4 regions of the Pseudoalteromonas sp. GW168-MNA-CIBAN-0100 genome follow, and region 1 is predicted to be linked to each of the others. Evidence: predicted binding sites of a transcription regulator. Region 1 holds the regulator's gene; each other region holds the start of a gene.
What was found. Region 1 encodes MetJ, which represses methionine synthesis genes. Its sites were predicted from a motif close to TAGACGTCTAGACGTCTA; they were not measured.
Positions count from the first base shown of each region.

Region 1 (3,217 bases):
GAATAAGCGTATCGCCCACACCCGCTTCTAAACGTGCTGTTGCCTCCATACCTGCGTGCGTCATAGTTGCAGGGTGACAAATTAAGCTCTCTACGCCACCTAGTGACTCAGCTAAACTAAACGTTTTAAGACTAGTTAAAAATGCCGCAGCGTCATTTATATCGCCTTTAATATCAAAACTAACCATGCCACCAAAACCAAGTTGCTGTGCTTTAGCCAGTTCATGTTGAGGATGTGACTCAAGACCTGGGTAGTAAACTTGGCTTACATATTCAGAGCTTTCAAGATACTTAGCTATTGCCAGTGCATTTTCTTGATGCTGCCTTAGGCGCACATTTAAAGTACGTAAACCACGAAGCGTTAAATAGCTATCAAAAGGCGCACCCGTAATTCCAATGTTATTAGCCCACCAAGCAAGCTCATCGCCTAACTCTTGTGTTGCGGCAATAACAGCGCCGCCTACTACATCTGAGTGTCCGTTAATGTATTTAGTGGTTGAATGCACCACAATATCTACACCAAACTTAATAGGGTTTTGTAAAGCAGGCGACAAAAACGTGTTATCTGCAGCCACCAATGCACCGCATTGCTTTGCAACATCGGTAACCGCTTTAATATCTGTTAAACGAAGTACTGGGTTACTTGGGGTTTCTATCCAAATAAGCTTAGGTTTAATTACTAAAATTTGTTGAAGGCTTTCTTCTTTTGTTAAATCTAATATTTCGAGCTTTAGTAGTCCGCGTTTTTGTAAAGATGTAAATAAACGATAGCTGCCACCATAACAATCATGTGGAATTACTAACGTATCGTCACTATTAAGTAGCTGAGTAGCTAAATGCACGGCAGCCATGCCTGTAGCTGTAATTATGCCACGAGCGCCACCTTCAAGCTTAGCAAGCGTCTCAGCTAAAATATCACGATTAGGATTACCGCTACGACCATAATCATACTCACGCTTAGTATCAAAGTCGGCAAACGAATAAGTAGTCGATAAATAAATTGGCGGTACCACCGCACCATGATGTTTATCAGCATCAACGCCGTTACGTACAGCAATGGTCGCTTTGTTTTTTTCGCTCATATTCGTCACCTGATTAATTTGGATGTTTAGACGTCTAAAAGAGTAAGTTATCCGTTTTGATAAGTCAAAGTATTTTAAAGCTCTAGATGGCTAAAAGTAGAAGAGGCCTCTGCGAATAACACATTTTAGCTCACAAAAGTGTGCTTATCTTTACACCTACAATAGGCTTATTAAGATAGATCTGTATCTATTATTTGACTATCTTTTTTAAATCGATAGAATTTCACGCATATTTACACGCTTTTTATACCGTGTGAGAAATTAATAATCTGAGGCAACGATACATCTTATGGCTAAATGGAATGGTGAGTATATTCACCCATACGCAGAACACGGTAAAAAATCAGAGCAAGTTAAAAAGATCACCGTTTCGATCCCGCTAAATGTATTAAAGGTATTAACTGACGAACGTACACGTCGTCAAATCAATAACCTTCGCCATGCTACAAATAGTGAATTGCTATGTGAGGCATTTTTGCATGCTTTTACTGGCCAACCTTTACCAAATGACGATGACTTACGTAAAGATAACGCCGAAAAAGTGCCAGAAGAAGTTAAAAAAATAATGCAAGAAATGGGTCTAGAAGTACCCGTTTTAAACGAAGAATAAATATTACAAAGACAAAAAAACCTCAGTAATTACTGAGGTTTTTTTATGTCTAAATTTTATTGCATAGCTCTACTGTATAGATTTACTGCATATAGTTTTCAGGTAGCTCAATTTGTGCAACACCTGACTCAATAGCAGCAAGTGCAACAGCTCTTGCTATACGCGGCAGTAAACGTGGATCCATTGGTTTTGGAATAATATACTGCGCACCAAATTCTAGTTTATCTACTCCAGCGGCTTTTAAAACTTCTGCAGGTACTGGCTCTTTGGCAATACTTCGAATAGCATCTACTGCAGCAATTTTCATTTCATCGTTAATAGCACTTGCACGTACATCAAGTGCACCACGGAAAATAAACGGGAAACATAAAACATTATTAACTTGGTTAGGGTAATCAGAGCGCCCTGTTGCCATGATTAAATCGTTGCGTGCGCCGTGCGCAAGTGCAGGATCAATCTCAGGATCTGGATTTGAACATGCAAACACAACTGGTTTTGCAGCCATTAGCTTTAAATCTTCAGCCGCTAATAAGTTAGGGCCAGAAACACCCACAAACACATCAGCATCTGCAATTACATCTTGCAATGTACGCTTATCGGTATTGTTAGCAAAAAGCTGTTTGTATTCATTTAAGTCATCGCGGCGGGTATGAATAACACCTTTGCGGTCAAGCATATAAATGTGTTCACGCAGTGCACCACACTTAATTAACAGCTCCATACACGCAACAGCGGCAGCGCCTGCACCTAAACATACAATAATTGCATCTTCAATTGACTTACCTTGTACTTCTAGCGCATTTAACATACCAGCAGCCGTTACAATGGCAGTACCGTGTTGATCGTCATGAAAAACAGGAATACTACAACGCTCTATTAATGCTTTTTCTATTTCAAAACACTCTGGTGCTTTAATATCTTCAAGGTTAATACCACCGAATGTGTCGGCAATGTTGGCAACCGTATTAATAAAGTCTTCTGTTGTTTTGTGCTTAACTTCAATATCGATAGAATCAAGCCCTGCAAAACGTTTAAACAATAACGCTTTACCTTCCATTACAGGCTTAGACGCTAAAGGACCTAAATTACCAAGGCCTAGAATTGCAGTACCATTAGTAATAACCGCAACCATGTTACCTTTACCAGTATATTTATAAGCATTTGCAGGATCTGCAGCTATTTCACGTACAGGTTCGGCAACACCTGGGCTATACGCAAGTGCAAGATCATGAGCCGTTTCAGCTGGTTTTGTAAGCTCAATGCTAATTTTACCTGGTACGGGATGTGAGTGGTAATGTAGTGCTTGTTCACGAAAGTCAGACATAACGCGATGGTATCCTGCAATTTAAGTTAAAGTGAGAGATGGAGTCTTGGGGTACGATACCCTTATTATTTTTAAATTCCAAGCAATATCAGGTCTATCCTGTTATATGCTATATCCTTTAATTTTAAGAGGTTTTTCAGTAACTTTGCAGGATTATATCAACATTTAATAAATAAAAATTCACCTAAAAAGTAAGTTTTAA
Region 1 covers NZ_JBEOOL010000011.1:70,851-74,067, forward strand. The annotation lists gene metB (cystathionine gamma-synthase) at 1-1,081, opposite strand, end outside; gene metJ (met regulon transcriptional regulator MetJ) at 1,371-1,691, shown strand; gene AAEY62_RS08810 (malic enzyme-like NAD(P)-binding protein) at 1,774-3,015, opposite strand.

Region 2 (3,217 bases), on a different contig from region 1:
GTCAATACTTTCGTCTGGTGTTTTTAATTGAGCTTCAGGAAGGCGTTGCTCTAACTCGTCTAACTTTTCTTCAAGGCGAATTAAGCTGCTAGTGATGTAATCGAGTGCATCAAAAATACGTTCATCACGTTGATTGTTATTTGCAGCAGGGTTTGAGCCATTTTGAATGATGTTTGAAACAGCTTGAAGCTTACTTTTAATGCCTAAGCCTGCTAGTAACTTAGCCTGTTTTAACGCTTTGTCTTTATCGCTTGGTGCAAACAGTGGCTTACCTTTAAAAAAAAGAGCTACTTTTTCATCTGACGTTTTTAATTTTGCAGCTAAATTTGTACATGCTGTTTTTATGTCAACGTTATCGGCAAGTCCTGCAAATATAACGCGAAAGTTATCGGCCATTTAACTGTCCCTAAAGCTTTTATAATGAAATGAGTATATACCTAAAGTACAAAAGAATTCGAGGTCGATTTAATAGTTATTTTGTAGACGCGCTACAAACAATATAGCGAATAAGTTTTAGATGCAAAAACGGCCCTTAAAAGGGCCGTTTTTAATTTACTACAACAATTTTGGCTTAAAGGCCGGCAGCTGCGCGAAGTGCGTCTGCTTTATCTGTACGTTCCCAAGGGAATTCGTCACGACCAAAGTGGCCGTAAGCCGCTGTAGGAAGGTAGATAGGGCGCTCTAAATCAAGCATTTGAATTAAGCCGTAAGGGCGCAGGTCAAAATGTTCACGAATAAGCTCGATTAAACGGCTTTCTTCTAGCTTGCTTGTACCAAACGTTTCAACGCTGATAGAAGTAGGCTCTGCAACACCAATTGCGTAAGAAACTTGTAGCTCACACTTGTCAGCAAGACCAGCAGCAACAATGTTTTTAGCAACGTAACGTGCAGCGTATGCTGCTGAACGGTCAACTTTTGATGGATCTTTACCAGAGAAAGCCCCACCACCGTGACGAGCCATACCACCGTATGTATCTACAATGATTTTACGACCAGTTAAACCACAGTCACCCATTGGTCCGCCAATAACAAAGCGACCTGTTGGGTTAATGAAAAACTTAGTTGCACTTGTGATAAGTTCTGCAGGAAGTACCGGCTTGATGATAGTTTCCATTACCGCTTCTACTAAATCTTTTTGCGAAATGTCTTCGCTGTGCTGAGTAGAAAGTACAACAGCATCAATACCTACAGGTTTGCCATTTTCGTATGCAAAAGTAACTTGAGATTTTGCATCTGGACGTAACCAGTTAAGCTCGCCGCTTTTACGAACCTCAGCTTGGCGCTGTACTAAACGGTGTGAGTAAGTAATTGGAGCAGGCATTAGTACTTCTGTTTCGTTACATGCGTAACCAAACATTAAGCCTTGGTCGCCAGCGCCTTGCTCTTCTGGGCTAGTACGGTCAACACCTTGGTTAATGTCTGGAGACTGTTTACCAATAGTGTTTAAAATTGCACATGAATCGGCATCAAAGCCCATGTCTGAATTTGTGTAGCCAATGTCACGAATTGTTTTACGTGTAATTTCTTCGATATCAACCCATGCGCTAGTAGTGATTTCACCACCAACCATAACCATACCGGTTTTTACGTAAGTTTCGCATGCAACACGGGCATGAGAGTCTTGCTCTAGGATAGCATCAAGTACCGCATCAGAGATTTGATCGGCGATTTTATCCGGATGACCTTCAGAAACTGATTCAGAAGTAAATAAATGTTTTGCCATTGTAATTCTGCTCACAAATATTGCGCTTCACAAACGTCGGTATTAGCGCTAAAAAATTAAGGGGCGTATTTTATCGAAAACAAAACACCTTGCATAGTGTTTTTACGCCTAGACGTCTAAATAAAATTACTAATAACTTTTTGGTCTTAAAAAATATTCATAATGCCTCACTTTTATAGGGTTTTTAATTGCACACAGCCCCCACAATAAGTAAGAATGGTCGGTATAAACGAACCCAAGTTACTTGGGTGCATAAACAAACACATAAATACCCGCGCAAATACACATAAAGGTAGGAGAATTCATGCCATCTCGCAAAGAACTTGCAAATGCTATTCGCGTCTTGTCAATGGACGCAGTACAAAAGGCCAAATCTGGTCACCCTGGAGCCCCTATGGGCATGGCTGATATCGCAGAAGTATTATGGCGCGATTATCTAAAACATAACCCAACGAATCCAGAGTGGGCTGACCGTGACAGATTTATTCTTTCAAACGGCCACGGTTCAATGCTTATCTATTCTCTATTGCACCTAAGTGGTTACGACTTACCACTGGACGAAATTAAAAACTTCCGTCAAATGCATTCTAAAACACCAGGTCACCCTGAATATGGCTATGCACCAGGAATCGAAACTACTACGGGTCCATTAGGTCAAGGGATCACAAATGCCGTAGGTATGGCAATTGCTGAAAAAGCGCTAGCTGCACAGTTTAACCGTGAAGGTCACGATATTGTTGATCACTTTACCTATGCATTTATGGGCGATGGCTGCCTTATGGAAGGTATTTCTCATGAATCAGGTTCACTTGCAGGCACATTAGGTCTGGGTAAACTTGTTGCATTTTGGGATGACAACGGCATCTCAATCGATGGCGAAGTAGAAGGTTGGTTTACAGATGACACGCCAGCTCGCTTTAAAGCATACGGTTGGCATGTAATTAGTGGTGTTGATGGCCACGACAGCGATGCTGTAAGTGCTGCAATTGCAGAAGCAAAAAGCGTTACCGATAAACCTTCACTAATTTGTTGTAAAACAATTATTGGTTACGGCTCACCTAATAAATCAGGCAGCCATGATTGTCACGGTGCTCCACTAGGTGATGATGAAATTAAAGCATCTCGCGAATTTTTAGGTTGGACTGGCGATGCTTTCGAAATTCCTGATGATATTTACGCACAGTGGGATGGCAAAGAAAAAGGTCAACAGCTTGAATCAAGCTGGGACGAAAAATTTGCAGCATACGCAAAAGCATACCCAGAGCTTGCAGCTGAATACAAGCGTCGTATTAATAACGAACTTCCTGGCGATTGGGCTGAAAAATCTCAAGCGTATATTGAGCAATTACAAGCAAACCCAGCAAACCCAGCGTCTCGTAAAGCATCGCAAAATGCATTAAATGCGTTTGGTCCGTTATTACCAGAATTTATGGGTGGCTCAGCCGATTTAGCTGGCTCAAACTTAACAATTTGGGATGGCTCTAAAGGTTTAAC
Region 2 covers NZ_JBEOOL010000018.1:48,407-51,623, reverse strand. The annotation lists gene AAEY62_RS12345 (hypothetical protein) at 1-396, opposite strand, end outside; gene metK (methionine adenosyltransferase) at 572-1,723, opposite strand; gene tkt (transketolase) at 2,028-3,217, shown strand, end outside.
Region 2: the regulator MetJ is predicted to act here: its motif matches at 1,825-1,842, upstream of metK (methionine adenosyltransferase).

Region 3 (3,217 bases), on a different contig from region 1:
GCATTAGGGTGTACCGATGTAAACGTTTCGCACACGCGCGACAACTCTTCTACATACTGGCGCAGTAAATCAGGACCAAGCGCACAGTTTAAACCAATCGAAATAGGCTTAATATGGCGAATAGAGTTATAAAATGCTTCGGTTGTTTGCCCCGAAAGCGTACGGCCTGAGGCATCGGTAATAGTCCCCGAAATCATAACTGGTAATTTACGCCCTGCTTGCTCAAAGGCTTCTTCTACGCCAAACGAGGCGGCTTTTGCGTTAAGAGTGTCGAATATAGTTTCGATTAGTATTAAATCGGCGCCGCCTTCCATTAATGCAAGTGTTGATTCAATATACGCAGTAACCAGCTTATCAAAGGTGACATTTCGGTAACCCGGATCGTTTACGTCTGGCGAAATTGAACACGTTTTAGATGTCGGCCCTAATACACCCGCTACATAGCGCGGTTTTTCTGGCGTTTTAGCCGTAAATTCATCACAAATGGCGCGCGCTAATTTAGCCGACTCTAGGTTTATTTCACGGCTTAGGTTTGCCATGTCGTAATCTTCCATCGAAATAGTGGTCGAGTTAAACGTGTTGGTTTCGATAATATCGGCGCCCGCTGATAAAAAACCACGATGAATATCAGTGATTAAATTGGGCTTGGTTAGGCTTAATAAATCGTTATTGCCTTTAATTAATACATGCCAGTCTTTAAAACGCTCTCCGCGATAGTCTTCTTCTTCTAGCTTATGATCTTGGATCATGGTGCCCATAGCGCCATCTAAAATTAAAATGCGTTCTTGTAATGCAGCGCTTATTTCGGCTTGCTTATTATTTGTAGGAGCGTTATTCGGCATAGTTGTTAGTCCTCACGTCTTGGCTAACTAAATTAATATCATACGGTGTGGTTTGGTACACGTAGTAATTTAACCAGTTCGAAAAAAGTAAAAAAGCATGGCTTTGCCATGTTTTTGAAGGTTGTTTGGTTGCATCGTCATCCGGAAAGTAATTTTCGGGCTTTGGTGCATTAGGGCTTTTTTTACAATCGCGCTCGTATTCTGCTTTTAGCGAGTCGGCGTCGTACTCTGGGTGGCCGGTTATAAACACTTGGCTACCTGATTTATTTTTAAGTAAGTAAGCCCCTACTCGCTCAGAACCTGCCAGTACAACTAGCTCGTCGCAGGCGTTTATTTTATTTATATCAATGTGGCCATAACGTGAGTGCGGTACTAAAAAGGTGTCGTCGAATCCGCGAGTCAGTGCACCGTGATCAAAGTAACATTGGTGAGTAAATACGCCACACAGTTTGTCGTCTTTTAAATCACGCTTTAAATTGTAACGGTGATATAGCGCTGCATGTGCTGCCCAGCACGAAAATAACGTAGAGGTAACATGTTGCTCAGCCCAATCAATAATAACCTTTAGCTCATCCCAATACGCTACATCGTCGTATTCTAAATGGGCAAGTGGCGCACCGGTTACAATTAACGCATCGTAATTGTTGTCTTTAACCTCAGAAAAATAACGATAAAAGGTATCAAGGTGCTCTTCTGAATTACTGCTACTGCGGTGAGTGTCGAGACGCAGTAGCTCTACGTTTACTTGCAAAGGCGAGTTGGCAAGCAAGCGAATAAACTGAACTTCGGTTTCTACTTTATTAGGCATTAAATTTAAAATAGCCAAACGCATTGGGCGTATTTCTTGCGTTTTTGCACGTGTTTTAGGCATTACAAATACGTTTTCTTGACGTAAACGCGCAATTGCCGGCAACTCGTCTTTTACTGTAATTGGCATATTTTTACTCCTGCTCATAAAAACCGAAGTTAATTATGAACTGAAAGTAAAAAATATCAACCTCTAGATGTATAGATGTCTAAATGAAATTTATTCATTCTATTAAATTAGGATTTACCGAGGTGGTATGTATGAGGAAAAACGCCTCTATTATAAAATAACCTGCTTTAATATTTTGAAGTAGCGCTACTAAAAACGAGTAGCACATATACAGTTAAAAACGGTAAACCACAGATAAATTAAGTGCGTAAATATCGCCTTCATCTGTATCAAAATATTGGTATTCAGCGCTTAATTGCCAGCGTTGAGTTAACCTAAAGTCAACGCCAGTTCCGTACGTTACGCCGCCTTCGTCGTAGTTTTGCTCAGTTATTAACGTAGAATTTGTATCTGTACCAGTTATTGATTCTGCAAGGTTTTTTAAGTCGCCTTCATTGTAACTTAATTTATTTCTACCATAGCCACCAAATAAAAACACATCAGCTCGAGATGAAATTGGATAATTAGCTTTTACAAATATACTTGTTTGCAAATCAAGGCTTGAATCGATTTCGCTCTTAATGAATTCTGAGCTAAGCGAACCGTCCTGTGGGTTCTGAGTGTAAACAATTCCGTTTAGAGGAGTTGACTCATCATTTAACCCAAAACCTATACGCCCTTCTAATGCAAAGTATCGCGAAAACTGATATCCAAACCGGCCGTAAAGCGTTGTAAACTGTATGCTATCACTCTCGTATACATCAATTTGCGTAGACCCTATCCCTATTCCTTGGTAATAACCATTTACATGGAGTATGTCTGCTTGGCTCGAAAATGAGTATAAACCTAAAAGTAATGCCCCTAACTTTGTAACTATTTTCATGTTCATTCCTTTAAATCTTTGTAATATTTAATAATATGATGTCTAACAACAAACTAAGTGTGGCCTGCCTATATAACTTGCTTATACTTTACAGCTTGTAAATATACTGTACCACTTTTGTTAAAAATGGAATGTATTTGAACAATATAAAACAATAGATTACAGAATTTTACATAATAGAAATCCTGTAATAGTAGTGTTTTAAACGAGCAATCAAAACAAAGTACCGCTTAGGTAAGCGTATTGTTCTATACAGCATTCGTTGACTGTTTCACCCGTCAGCCACTACAATACAACATTGAAATTTTTATTATTATTTGAAGGCTTTCCTCCATGGTTTTACCTGATAAATTTATATTCTCGATGAGTCGAGTATCTAAGGTTGTGCCACCTAAGCGCACTATCTTAAAAGATATTTCGTTACACTTTTTTCCTGGCGCTAAAATTGGTGTGCTTGGTTTAAACGGTTCTGGTAAATCTACGTTACTACGTATTATGGCCGGTGTTGACCAAGATTTTGAAGGTGATGCACATCCTCAGCCTGGTACAAAAATTGGTTATTTACCGCAAGAGCCT
Region 3 covers NZ_JBEOOL010000022.1:53,867-57,083, reverse strand. The annotation lists gene AAEY62_RS14170 (homocysteine S-methyltransferase family protein) at 1-842, opposite strand, end outside; gene AAEY62_RS14165 (homoserine O-succinyltransferase) at 832-1,779, opposite strand; gene AAEY62_RS14160 (porin family protein) at 1,994-2,641, opposite strand; gene ettA (energy-dependent translational throttle protein EttA) at 2,975-3,217, shown strand, end outside.
Region 3: the regulator MetJ is predicted to act here: its motif matches at 1,844-1,861, upstream of AAEY62_RS14165 (homoserine O-succinyltransferase).

Region 4 (3,217 bases), on a different contig from region 1:
GCATGGAACACCCTACCAGAAGTAGTTGAAGACGGTGTTGAATCCTACCTAGGTTTACCCATTCATTGGCCTGAAGGCGAAGTGTTTGGCACGTTATGTTTAAAAGACACTAAAATAACAAGCTATACCGATGAATACTTTGAACTCATAGAACAGCTACGCGATTTGATTGAAGACGACTTAGCGCTTGTTTATAGCTATGAGCAAATGCGTGAAATAGCCATGTTAGACTCATTAACGAATATTTATAATCGCCGAGCACTTAACTTACTAGCTCAGCAAAAGCTTAACTTAGCACTGCGTTTAGGCTTTGACGTGTGTTGTTTGTTTATCGATATAAACGACTTTAAAAAATTAAACGACACCTGCGGACATGAAGTGGGCGACAAAGCCTTAATTATATTGGCAGATACGCTAAAAACGCATTTAAGAGATGCTGATATAGTAGGGCGCTTAGGTGGCGATGAGTTTGTTGCAGTAATGCAAGTAAGCGATAAAAGCAAGATTAACTACATCATGGATAAAATTTCGACTGAGTATTCAAAAGCCTTACTCAAAGAAGACGTTTGCGATTTATCGCTTAGTATTGGTTATAGTTTTACTAATAAGCAAAAGCAGCCCTTTGAAGCGCTATTAAATGATGCAGACCACGCAATGTATAAAAATAAACAAGCGTATAAGCTCGCTAAAAAGGCACAATAATAAAAGGAGGTTCGTCATGACTCATGCCACACAAACTTGGCTGGTTTTTTCTGCGATAGGTTTTATTTTTTCCTTAGCAATAATAAGCTTATTTGAAACGTTCCCTAGCATTAGATTTATATCTAATGAGGGAATAATTTTTGGTGTTATGTGCTCCTCTATGGGGTTTGCCTTAAAAAGGCTTGAGAGTAATAACCAAAAACACCTTCAATAAATAGCTTAAGCTGCAAATCTTTACTTGTATTTATTAATTAATTTTTCAAAGAACGGACATAAAAAAGCAAGCCATGAGGCTTGCCAAGAAGGGTGTTAATTAGCTCTAACCTAGCTTTTAAGCTATTAGCTTTTCCGCAAGGTTCAATTCCATAATGGCTTTTAATAAACGGTATAAATTAATTGACGCGTCAATTTCTTCTTTACGGTTTGTTAAGCTTTCAATATTTAAGCCCAGCGGTACATCTAAATGCGCACAGCTTTTAAGTATTAAGTCGAGGTTTTCGCGGCAAATACGGACTGATTCGCTTAATGTATTGTCTGCATCAAGCATGCGCCATTTAGTTGCCTCTGGCACTGAGATACCCAACCATTGCATAAACTCTAAGGTTTTTTCGCCGCCGCACGGGGTAAACGTTAATATAATACGTTGAGGTGTAATCCCTTGTGCTTTACATGTACGTGCGTAGCTAGTAATTAACTCTATAGTCGCTTGTGCATCGTAAACAGCTTGCGATATAAAAAACTGACAACCTTGTGCTGTTTTTTCTATTAATCGTTCGTGCTCATTTCGTTTACTTGAATGGCGCTCGGCAATCGTAACGCCACCTAAAAAGAAATCATCTGATTGCTCAGCCATCGCTTTATAAGCATCTGGCAGGCTTAGCTTTATATCGCCTATCGATGATGGGCTACCTACTAAAACTACATTTTGTAAATCGTAGTCGTTTTTAGTTTCACTTAGCCAATCTTTAAATTCGCCTACGCCACGCTGCGCCACACTTTTATAAGTAATCACATCTTGTGCAGATAAATTACGAAGTAAATGGCTGTATTCACGCGGATCAACGGTTTGTTTAAACGCAAATGGACGGTCTTGATTAGTGCGGCTGCTTTCGTCTTGAATGTCATAAATTATCACGCCGTCGTATTCAATTTCGTGTAAGCGACCTAATAGCTTTTCTGCAATGGTTTTTAATTGCGCTTTATCGGTGCCAATTTTAGGCGGGGTAGTACCAATAAGATAAACACCTTGGTTGGTGTCCACTATCTTCTCTTTTAGTGATAAAGCCATAATCCTCATTCCAGCTAAGTTTGTTTTGATGGATTTAATATAGCAGCCATTTAGACGTCTAGATAGATTTATTTAATGAAAGTTTTTCAATTAACATGATGTTTATTCATAGTGCTTGTTCCCATAATTTATAATTGACACAGTTGTTTACATAATAAATTCCCTTGGGGCTCTTATATTTATTGGCTTTGGGGCATAATTAAAGAGTTAAATCTGACAACAAATTTGCTCAATTTAAAAAGGGACAACAATGAAATTTAAATTATTAGCAACCAGCTTAGCGGTATCGCTGGCGTTAACAGGTTGCGCCATGCAACAAAACCAAAGCACGCAAACAACTGCACAACAAGAACAAGTAAATAAAGCTGATGACCGTGTTTTCTCGCAAGATTATTTAATTGAAGAGCTAGAAAACGGCTTACGTGTCATGGTTGTTAAAACCGACTACCCTGATGTAGTGTCGCTGCAAATTCCGGTATCGGTTGGGTCGCGTAACGAAGTTGAAGAGGGCAAAACAGGCTTTGCTCACTTTTTTGAACACATGATGTTTAAAGGCTCACAAAAATACCCTGAAGATGTGTACTCAGACATATTAAAAAATTCAGGTGTTGATAACCGCGCTTATACAACAAACGATTTTACAAACTACCATTTAAACTTTTCAAAACAGCATCTTGATAAAGTGCTTGAGCTTGAAGCTGATATTTTTCAAAACTTAACCTACACCGAAGAGCAATTTAGAACAGAAGCACAAACGGTAAAAGGTGAGTACTTAAAAAACAACGCGAGCCCAATTCGTAAATTATTAAGCGCTGTACGCGAAGAAGCGTTTGATAAGCACACGTATAAACACACCACTATGGGCTTTTTTAAAGACATAGAAGCCATGCCAGCTCAAATGGCGTACGGGAAAGAGTTTTTTGCTAAATTTTATAAACCTGAGTATGTGTCACTTGTTATTGTGGGCGATGTAGATCCACAAGCAACAATGGCAATGGTTAAAAAGCATTGGGGTAGCTGGAAAAAGGGTAACTATGTTGCTGACATTAAAGCAGAGCCTGTTCAACAAGCACCAAAATATTTGCACCAGCAAGATGAAGCGCTACCAGGGCATTGGTTACTTGTATCGTACAAAGGCGCTGCGTGGGAGCCTGCTAAAAAAGACAGAGCGGCACTTGATTTAATCTCACAGCTTTATTTTTCAAATAATTCAGATTTATATCAAGA
Region 4 covers NZ_JBEOOL010000007.1:39,753-42,969, forward strand. The annotation lists gene AAEY62_RS05765 (sensor domain-containing diguanylate cyclase) at 1-702, shown strand, start outside; gene AAEY62_RS05770 (hypothetical protein) at 719-916, shown strand; gene AAEY62_RS05775 (methylenetetrahydrofolate reductase) at 1,034-1,990, opposite strand; gene AAEY62_RS05780 (M16 family metallopeptidase) at 2,241-3,217, shown strand, end outside.
Region 4: the regulator MetJ is predicted to act here: its motif matches at 2,034-2,051, upstream of AAEY62_RS05775 (methylenetetrahydrofolate reductase).